Haloglycomyces albus DSM 45210: one gene and its partner. The protein of the gene in region 2 interacts with the protein of the main gene of each other region in a pairwise test. Links are inferred from orthologs where the notes say so. Each region holds a gene or a part of one and is shown on either strand. Other genes may lie near its edges.

What was found.
Region 1: the proteins of HALAL_RS0108085 (region 2) and dnaE interact in binary tests that used the Escherichia coli proteins (3 or more experiments, as listed by UniProt). The link is inferred for Haloglycomyces albus DSM 45210 from one-to-one orthologs.

What each region holds. Positions count from the first base shown.
Region 1 is NZ_AZUQ01000001.1:1,382,399-1,386,628, forward strand. What follows is about bases 1-4,044. They hold dnaE (DNA polymerase III subunit alpha), read right to left. Parts: upstream 3,735-4,044; coding sequence 201-3,734; downstream 1-200. Outside these bases: HALAL_RS0106505 (DUF4192 domain-containing protein), read left to right, coding at 4,106-4,230. UniProt on the Escherichia coli protein: DNA polymerase III is a complex, multichain enzyme responsible for most of the replicative synthesis in bacteria. This DNA polymerase also exhibits 3' to 5' exonuclease activity. The alpha chain is the DNA polymerase catalytic subunit.
Region 2 is NZ_AZUQ01000001.1:1,712,396-1,717,944, forward strand. Bases 1-2,863 are described here. They hold HALAL_RS0108085 (DNA polymerase III subunit gamma and tau), read left to right. Parts: upstream 1-418; coding sequence 419-2,308; downstream 2,309-2,863. Other genes in these bases: HALAL_RS0108080 (sterol desaturase family protein), read right to left, coding at 1-176; HALAL_RS0108090 (YbaB/EbfC family nucleoid-associated protein), read left to right, coding at 2,334-2,672; recR (recombination mediator RecR), read left to right, coding at 2,729-2,863. Also shown: more of recR, read left to right, coding at 2,864-3,325; HALAL_RS0108100 (ABC transporter substrate-binding protein), read left to right, coding at 4,028-5,549. UniProt on the Escherichia coli protein: Part of the beta sliding clamp loading complex, which hydrolyzes ATP to load the beta clamp onto primed DNA to form the DNA replication pre-initiation complex.

The sequences.
Region 1 (4,230 bases), 330 kb from region 2 along the record:
CTGCCGTGCAACGGCATTTTGCCGCTCGTACGCGCGTGGTCCTACTCGCGCCGTATGAGAAGCTGTTGGACTCCGGTGAACCGATTCGCTATGAGGGACTGTCGAAGGCGACGTCGAACGCCTGGTTGCGGATCGGGGCGTCGGTCGCCGAGGGGCTGTAGAAACCGGTGGGGCGCGGTTCCCCACGCCCCACCGAGTCGTCAGCGTACGGTCACGCCGGCGATCGACCGCAGTTGAGTGGTGAGGTCGTTGCTGGGGTTGATGCGCCATTGGCTGCCCAGTTCCAGCATGGGGCCGTGCTCCTCGGCCTGTACCTGGACGTAGACCGGCACGTCTCCCTTGGAGTGGCGGAAGGCGTTCCGTAGATCGTAGATCAGTTCCTCATTGACCGAATCGGCCTCGACGCTGAGCCGTAGCGGCGCGTCGGAGGTTTCCGGGCCTCCCGAGGTGTCGAGAACGGCGAGGTCGAAGGCGATCAGCTGTGCCGTGCCGTCGCGCCGGTCGACCTTCCCCTTGACCGCGCAGATGACGTCGTCGGCAAGGGAGTCGGCCACGATCTCGTAGGTGTTGGGGAAGAAACGGACCTCGATGGAGCCGTCCAGATCTTCGATGGTCGCCGAAGCCCACAGCTTCCCCTGCTTGGTGACCCGCTTGGCGACGTTCTGCAGGATGCCCGCGACGGATACGGTCGTTCCGTCCTTGACGCCGTCGCCGTGCAGGGCCGCGACGGGCTTGTCGCTGCTGCGGGCCAGGAGCTTTTCAAAGCCGTTGAGCGGGTGGTCGGAGACGTAGAGTCCCAGCATCTCCCGTTCGAAGGTCAGTTTGTCCTCGCGCGGCCATTCCTCTTCGGACACGCTGAGGTCCACGCCCATGGTTTCGGGCGACTCCATCATTCCGCCGAACAGGTCGAACTGCCCTTTGGCCTCTTCTTTCTTAATGGACACCACGGCGTCGATGGCTTTTTCGTGCACCTCGGCCAGACCTCGGCGGCTGTATCCGAGCGAGTCGAAGGCACCGGCCTTGACGAGGGACTCCACGCTGCGCTTATTACACACGTTGGCGGGAACCTTGTTGAGGAAGTCCTGAAAGTCGGTGTATTCCCCCTTCTCTTCCCGCGCTTGAATAATGCCGCTGACAACGTGCCCGCCGACATTGCGCACCGCTTCCATCCCGTAGCGAATGTCGCCGCCGACGGCGTGGAACATGTGGCGGGAGTCGTTGACGTCCGGCGGCATGACCGTGATGCCCATCTTGCGGCATTCGGAGAGGTAGACGGCGGTCTTGTCCTTCGAATCGCCGACTGACGACAACAGTGCGGCCATGTATTCGGCGGGGAAGTTGGCCTTCAGGTAGGCCGTCCAGTACGCGACCAAACCGTATCCGGCGGCGTGCGATTTGTTGAACGCGTAACCGGCGAAGGGAAGCATGATGTCCCAGAGGGTTTTGATGGACTCCTTGCTGAAACCGTTGGAGGCCATGCCCGATTCGAAATCGGTGTACATTTTCTCCAGGACGTCGATTTTCTTCTTCCCCATCGCTTTACGCAGAACATCGGCTTGACCCATCGAGAATCCCGCCAGTTTCTGCGCGATTTTCATGATCTGCTCTTGGTAGACGATGAGACCGTGCGTTTCGGCCAGGATCTCTTCCAACGCGTCGGCCAACTCCGGGTGGATCGGGGTGACTTCCTGCCGTCCGTTCTTACGGTCGGCGTAGTTGTTGTGCGAGTTGGCCTCCATGGGACCGGGCCGGTAGAGCGCCAGAACGGCGATGATGTCGGCGAAGCTGTCGGGCTTCATACGTTTCAGCAATTCCCGCATGCCGCCACCGTCGAGCTGGAACACACCGAGCGTGTCACCTCGGGCGAGCAGTTCATAGGAGGCCGGGTCGTCCACCGTCAACGTATCGAGGTCGATGTCCACCCCACGGTTGAGTTTGATGGCTTCGATGGCGTCGCCGATGACCGTCAGGTTGCGTAGACCGAGGAAGTCCATCTTCAACAGTCCGATGTCCTCACAGCTGGGGTAGTCCCAGCCGGTGATGATCGAACCGTCCGGACGTGCCCACATCGGGACGCATTCGGTGAGCGGTTGCGAGGACAGAATAACGGCACAGGCGTGCACCCCCGCGTTGCGGATGAGGCCCTCCAGACCTTGCGCGGTTTCGAAGATCTGCTTGACCTCATTGTCGTTTTCAATGAGTCCGCGCACTTCGGCGGCTTCCTTGTACCGTTCGTGCTTGGGGTCGGTGATGCCTTGAAGGGGAATGTCCTTGGCGGCGACGGGAGGCGGCAGTGCCTTGGAAATGCGGTCGGCGAGCGCGAAACCGGCCTGCCCGTGGTGGACGCGGGCGGCGTCCTTCAAAGCGGCCTTGGTTTTAATCGTGCCGAAGGTGATCACCTGGGCGACGAAGTCCTGTCCGTACTTCTCGGTGGCGTAGGTGATCATCTCTCCTCGGCGACGATCATCGAAGTCGATATCGATATCGGGCATGGAGACACGTTCGGGGTTGAGGAAACGCTCGAACAGCAGGCCGTACTCAAGTGGGTCGATATTGGTGATCTTGAGGGCGTAGGCGACGAGCGAACCGGCGGCGGAACCGCGACCGGGACCGACGTAGATGCCTTCCCGGCGGGCGTAGTTGATGAGGTCGGCGACGACGAGGAAGTACGAGGGGTAGCCGGTTTTGATGATGACGTCCAGCTCGAACTGGGCACGGGACTTGTACTCCTCGGGAATCGTGCCGTCGGGGAATCGTTCGGCCAGTCCCTGGAAGACCTCGCGGGTCAGCCAGCTGCCTTGGTCGTAGCCGCTGGGGACTTCGATGCGCGGCATCCGGTCGGCTTCGTTGAAGACCTCGTCGTAGTCTTCGATCATTTCGGCCACCAGCAGCGTATTGGCACAGCCCTCCTGCCAGGCCTCATCGGAGCGCAGCTGATACATCTGCTCGGCGGAGCGGAGGAAGTAGCCGTCTCCTTCGAACTGGAAACGTTTGGGGTCGTCCAGGGTCGATCCCGATTGCACGCACAGCAGCGCCGCGTGTTCGTGCTGCTGGTCGTCGGTGACGTAGTGGGAATCGTTGGTGACCAGCGGCCGCAGGTTCATCTTGCGCGCCATTTCGTACAGCTCGTCGGCGACGCGGCGTTCCACGGAGTTGCCGTGCTCCATGAGTTCGAGGAAGTAGTTCTCGGGGCCGAAGATGTCGCGGAAGTCGCTGGCCGCCTGGTAGGCCTCGTCGATCTGACCCAGTCGGAGGCGGGTCTGCACCTCACCACCCGGGCAACCGGTGGTGGCGATGATGCCCTCGGCGTTGGGGGCGATGAGTTCGCGGTCCATGCGCGGCTTGTAGTAGGTGCCTTCGAAGCTGGCGTACGAGGAGAGTTTGAAGAGGTTACGCAGCCCGGTGGTGTTCTTGGCGAGCATGGTGGCGTGGGTGTAGGAACCGTTTCCCGAGAGGTCGTCGCGAATTTGGGACGGATCGCCCCAGCGGACGGGCTTTTTGTGGAAGCGGTCGTGGGGCGCGAGGTAGGCCTCGATTCCCAGGATCGGTTTGATGCCGGCCTTTTTGGCCTCGTGGTAGAAGGAGTAGGCCCCGTACATGTTGCCGTGGTCGGTCATGGCGAGGGCGGGTTGGCCGAGGCGTTGTGCCTCTTCGAATAGCGGGCCGAGTTTGGCGGCTCCGTCGAGCATGGAGTATTCGGTGTGGACGTGCAGATGGGCGAATTGCTTCGACATGCGTAGTTTCCTCAACCTGGCCAGGCGTGTTGCGTGCGATTCGAGTGATCGTTCCTCGTTCAACGCCATTCGACGTTCGCGGTTCACGGCGTTGAGTCGCGCGGAGCGTCGCGATGACGATTCGAATGGGCCCTTCAGTCTAGGCCAATGCAGCGACGCGACCAAGTACGCCCGGAGTGTCAGTGAGGTGGTCGGGACGTGCGAAAAGGGGATGTTTCCACGCTCTGTCCCGCAGGATTGCGCCGCGACGAAGAGGGAGAAAAATCGCTCACATATCGCCGGAAAGGGCTAACGTTGAGAGTTATCCACAGGTTTATCCACAGGTGGTCGGATTACTGGACACGTCCTGACGGCGGGAAGAGACTGATGTCATGACTACCGCAGCCAATTCCACGAACGTTCACATCGACAGCGCCGCCGACTTGGCCGGGCTTATCCCTTACCTGCTCGGATACGAACCCGAGTCCGATTCGGTCGTATTGGTCGGACTGCGGCA
Region 2 (5,549 bases):
AGGAACTTCCAGAAGAACATGACGACCGAATATCCCGCTCCCATGGTGAGCGAGGTGATGGAGTCCTTCGCATCGTATCCACGCTGATCGCCGTCGGGGGAGTAGCGGAACGACACGGCTTCGACGGCGATGAACAGCAGGAAGAATGGGATGGCATAGGTGACGGCATCGACCATGGGCACACCAGTTTCCGGGATAGAGATATTTGGGTATTACCGGCAAGTATGAATCATATCTTACTCACGGGTCAAGAGTAAGGATCGACAGCCCGCACCACGTCCGCCGCAGGCCGTACGACCAGCTTGAATGTGGTTGGGCAAAACACAGCCACTCCCGCTGCGCGGTGTCGGCTCGACCCCGTAAAGTTGCTAGGAAGGAGCCCACAACCGCGTGGATCATGCCCTGAGAGGAGAATCAAGTGGCGCTGGCCCTCTACCGCAAATACCGCCCGCAATCGTTCGCCGAGGTGGTTGGGCAAGAGCATGTGACCGAGCCACTCATGAACGCGCTCGCCAACGGGCGCCTCAATCACGCTTTTCTGTTCTCCGGGCCGCGAGGCTGCGGTAAGACCTCCTCGGCGCGGATCCTGGCGCGTTCGTTGAACTGCGCCGAAGGGCCGACGGTGAATCCCTGCGGTTCCTGCTATTCCTGTCAAGCCCTCTCGGCCGGGGGGCCGGGCTCGGTCGACGTCATCGAGATCGACGCGGCCAGTCACGGCGGAGTCGAAGACGCACGAGAGCTGCGCGAACGTGCCGTGTTCGCTCCCGTGGAGTCGCGATACAAGATCTATATCATCGACGAGGCCCATATGGTCACCGCCGCCGGTTTCAATGCCCTGTTGAAGCTGGTGGAGGAACCACCGGAATACGTGGTGTTCATCTTCGCCACCACCGAACCGGAAAAGGTCCTACCCACGATCCGGTCACGCACCCACCACTATCCGTTCCGCCTTATACCCCCACCGACAATGAAGGAACTCTGCCAGCGGCTGTGCTCGGAAGAGGACATCACCGTCGCCGATGACGCCTTCCCCCTAGTGGTTCGTGCCGGAGGCGGTTCGGCCCGCGATACTCTGTCCATTCTCGACCAACTCATCGCCGGAGCGGGCCCCGAAGGCGTCACCCACGCCATGACGGCCGAATTGCTGGGAGTCAGCGACGCCACCCTGCTCGACGACATGTGTGAGGCCTTCGCCAACAGTGACGGAGCGACGGTCATGAGCGTCGTGGAACGAGTCGTCGACGCCGGACTCGACGCGCGGCGCTTCGCGCAAGACCTGTTGGAACGCCTACGAGACCTGATCGTCCTGACACAGGTCCCCGACGCAGGCGACAAGAGCCTCGTGGACGCGCCGGCCGATCAATTGACGCGCATGAAATCTCAAGCCACACGTTTGGGACTGGCAAGCCTCACCCGCATGGCGGAGGTCATCGCCGACGGCATCTCCACCATGAAGGGCGCCACCGCGCCGCGTCTCCTCCTCGAGATCGCCTGTGCACGAGCGGTACTGCCCGGCAGCGAAGATACGATGGCGAGCCTGCTGCAGCGCATCGAAGCGGTGGAAACACGCGGACCCGCCGCCGCGGCCACCCCACAACCGACGGCCGAGCCACCGAAGCCGGCCCCGGCACCGACTCCCGCCGCGCCGCCACCGGCAACCGAGGCCACCTCCACCCCGGCGCCCGAACCGACCCCCGAGACACCGCCGCAAAAACCCGCCACACCCGCCGCCGAGCCGACGGTGCCACCAGTGGAGACCACCCCGGCCCCAAGCGCGGACGTCGCTTCGGTCCGGAGACAGTGGGACCGCATCATGCAAGCGGTCCGCTCGCAAAAACGAGTCACCGCGTTTCAGCTGAAAGAAGCCGTGGTCACCGACGTATCGGACCACGAGGTCCTGCTGACGTTCGACAACCCCTTCCTCGCCAAAACCGTTCAAGAAGACCCCGCCTACTCCATCGTGACCCAAGCGCTCACTCAAATCCTGGGTGGCCGTTGGCGTTTGCGCTGTAAAGTGGGCTCGGGAACGAACCCGCCTCCACCGCCACCACCTCCGGCGGACACCGACATGCCCGCCGCGTCCGGCGACGCACCCCCGGCGGAACCGCCCTGGGAGGCCGCGCAAGTGACGCCGCCCCCGCCCGAGGCGAACATCGCATCCGAGCCGCCTCCGGCAAAATCGGGCTCCGGTACGGTACCGCGAAGCCAAACGGGAGGTGGCACGAGTGGCCCCAGCGCGGGTGGTGCTCCTGTCGAGACGGCGGTACACATGCTGACCGAGGCGTTCGACGCCCGCAAGATCAAATAACGAATAACCCGAAGAGGAGGCCGGAATGTTTCCAGGCGGCGACATGAGCAAAATGCTGGAGCAGGCACAGCAGATGCAGGCTCAATACGAACAGGCACAGGCCGAACTGGCCGAAGCCGAAGTGTCGGCGGACGCGGGCGGTGGACTCGTACGTGCGACCGTCAGCGGGGACGGGGAACTCAAGGACATCACCATCGACCCCAAAGCCGTCGACCCCGACGACATCGAATCCCTACAAGACATGGTCGTAGCCGCCGTACAGGCCGCCTCCAGCGACGCACAGAACCTGGCGGAGGAAAAACTGGGACCCGTCGGCGACGCACTCGGCAACATGACCGGCGGCCTCGGACTGCCGGGCATGTAAAAGCGACAACCGACCCTAACCCCTCACCGAACATCCTGTGACAGTGGAGACGACACGTGGTTTACGACGGAGCCTTGGCCGATGTCATCGAAGAGCTCGGCTCGCTACCCGGCATTGGGCCGAAAAGCGCCCAGCGCCTGGCCTTTCACCTGCTCGCCGCCGACGAAAACGAAGTCGAACGGTTGAGCAGTGCCTTGCTGCGCTTGAAGAAACAAATGCGATTCTGTGAACGATGCGGAAACGTGTCCGAATCCCCCGTGTGCTCCCTCTGCGAAGACACCCGTCGCACCGAAGAAACCATCTGTGTGGTCGAAGAACCAAAGGACGTCGTAGCGATCGAGCGAACCGGAGAGTTCCGCGGACGCTACCACGTCCTCGGCGGAGCGATCAACCCGCTGGACGGCGTCGGCCCCGACGACCTACGGATCAAATCCCTCATGGAACGACTTCAAACAGGTCAAACCCAAGAGGTCATTCTGGCCACCGACCCCAACACCGAGGGCGAAGCCACCGCCACCTACATCGCCATGCTGGTACGCCCCTTGGAGATCTCCGTATCACGCCTGGCCAGTGGACTACCGGTAGGCGGAGACCTAGAATACGCCGACGAAGTGACCCTAGGACGCGCCTTCTCCGGTAGACGTAGTGTGTGACCGCTCAGCTTGCCCCAGGCACTCCATATTTACGCTGCGGGGGATTCTCACGACCTGAAGGTCGCGACGAATCCTCCTCGCGCAAATCTGAAGCACCTGGAACAACCTGAGCTCCTAGCCAGCTCTACCGCCGCTACACACGCGCTGCGCGCGTTGTTAGCGGCTCGCCAGTTACGTAAGGGTTTGCGGGACATCGAGTCTTGCTGTGAAAGCACAGGCAGCTCTACCACCGCGTCGCACTTTCAGCGCTAGCGGCTCGCCGGTTGGCTCGTCCCTGGGGAAAGTGTGATGGCAGCGCTCTTTAGGGACACCGGCAGCTCTACCGCTTCTGCTCTTCGCTTGAAGCTCGCCAGTGACGTTAAGGACTTGCGTGGAAGTCGAGTGCCCCCTGAAAGTACAGCCGGCTCTACCGCCGCATACACACGCGCTGCGCGCGTTGTTAGCGGCTCGTCGGTTACATAGAGAACTTGTGTGGAGAGCGTGTTCGTCCTTGAAAGTACGGCTGGCTCGCCGGTTGGCGCATCTGTGAGACGGTGTCGTAGTCGTGTATTCCTGAAAGCATAAGCAGCCCAAATATTCCGTCGTTTTGACTGGCTTCCACGACGTCCCGTCCGTTCGAGGCCCGGTGTGCCTCTAGCCAGGTTGGTGCTTGGTTTGTAGGATCTAATATAGGCGTACATCCAAGAATGGCGGGTGGGATTCATGGGCAGAGGGACGAAAGCCGGTGCAGTGACGGCTATTGTGGGGCTCGCGGTAACAGCCTGCTCCAGTGGCGGAACCATTGACGACGGTGACAGGACGGGGTTTTCGGATTTTCTGTCGGAACTGCAGCGAGGTACGGAGAACGAAAAGCCGTTCGTTTTCGGGCTCTCCAGCGAAGTCCAGTCTCTGGATCCGGTGTTCGGCATGGATGGGACGACTTTTCAAGTCACCAGTCAGATCTATGACACCCTACTATCGCATGACGGTGGCAAATTGGCTCCGGGACTGGCGGAGAGCTGGGACCACGATGCCGCCGGTGAGGAATGGACATTCACATTGCGGGAGGGAGTCACCTTCCATGACGGTGGCGAATTGACCGGTGACGTCGTTTGCCGCAATTTCGAGCGATGGAATTCCTTTGACAGTGATCTCCGGTCGATTACCTATTATTGGGATTGGTCCTTTTACGGATACGGTAGTAACTCTATCTTTGACGGCTGTGAAGCCGATGGATTGGACGTGACGATCAATCTATCGGCGCAATACCCCAATTTTCCCGGCGCGTTTTCTCTGGAAGCCTTTGGAATTCTGTCGCCGAATGCGTTGGACGAACTGGAAGATGTCGAGATTGATTCGACGGTCGAACCGCCCGACTATACTCAGGAGCTGGGGACACTGGCGGGAACCGGCCCTTTTGAAGTAACCGAATGGGACCAGTCCGGTGGCGGAATGACACTGGAGCGATTTGACGATTACTGGGGCGAGACCGCAGAACTATCAACTGTAGAGTTCCAGGTGCTCGAAGATGAAAACGCACAACGCCTGGCGATGTTGAGTGGCGATATACACGGTTACGACCTGGTGAACCCGGCAGATGTGGAATCACTGGAAGCGGACGGATATCAATTCCCCGAGAGGGAGGACTTCAGCCTTCTGTATCTCGGGTTTACCGAAAGCGACAATGCAGCTCTTGAGGACGATGCGGTGCGTGAGGCCATTGCGTACGCGATTGATCAGGAAGCAATAGTGGACACCTTCTTCCACTATGGAAGGTCTGCTAATCAATTCGTTCCCGAAAACTTCGATGCTTGGAATCCCGATGTACCGACGTATGGTTTCGACCCGGGGCGAGCCAAGAAACTATTGGAAGACGCAGAGGCCGAAGACACCACTGTCGAGTTCTGTTATCCGGCCGGTGTAGTGCGGACCTACCTTCCGGATAGCTCTGGTATCGCCGAACACATGATGCAAGGTCTCGAAGAGGTCGGATTTGAGGTTGAACCTCGTCCCATCGAGTGGCAGGAGTACATCCAACAGGTTTATGACGGCGACTGTGAGCTGCATTTGTTGGGCTGGACCGGCTCGTATGCGGATTCGTTCGACTTCCTGGGAACCTGGTTCGATGGTTCACGTCCTGCCTGGGGATTTGAAGACGACGAAATTTTCGACCTTATGGAGAAAGCCGGTAAGGAACCCGATCTCGACAAGCGCAGCGAGATTCTGAAGGAAGCCAATGCGGCCA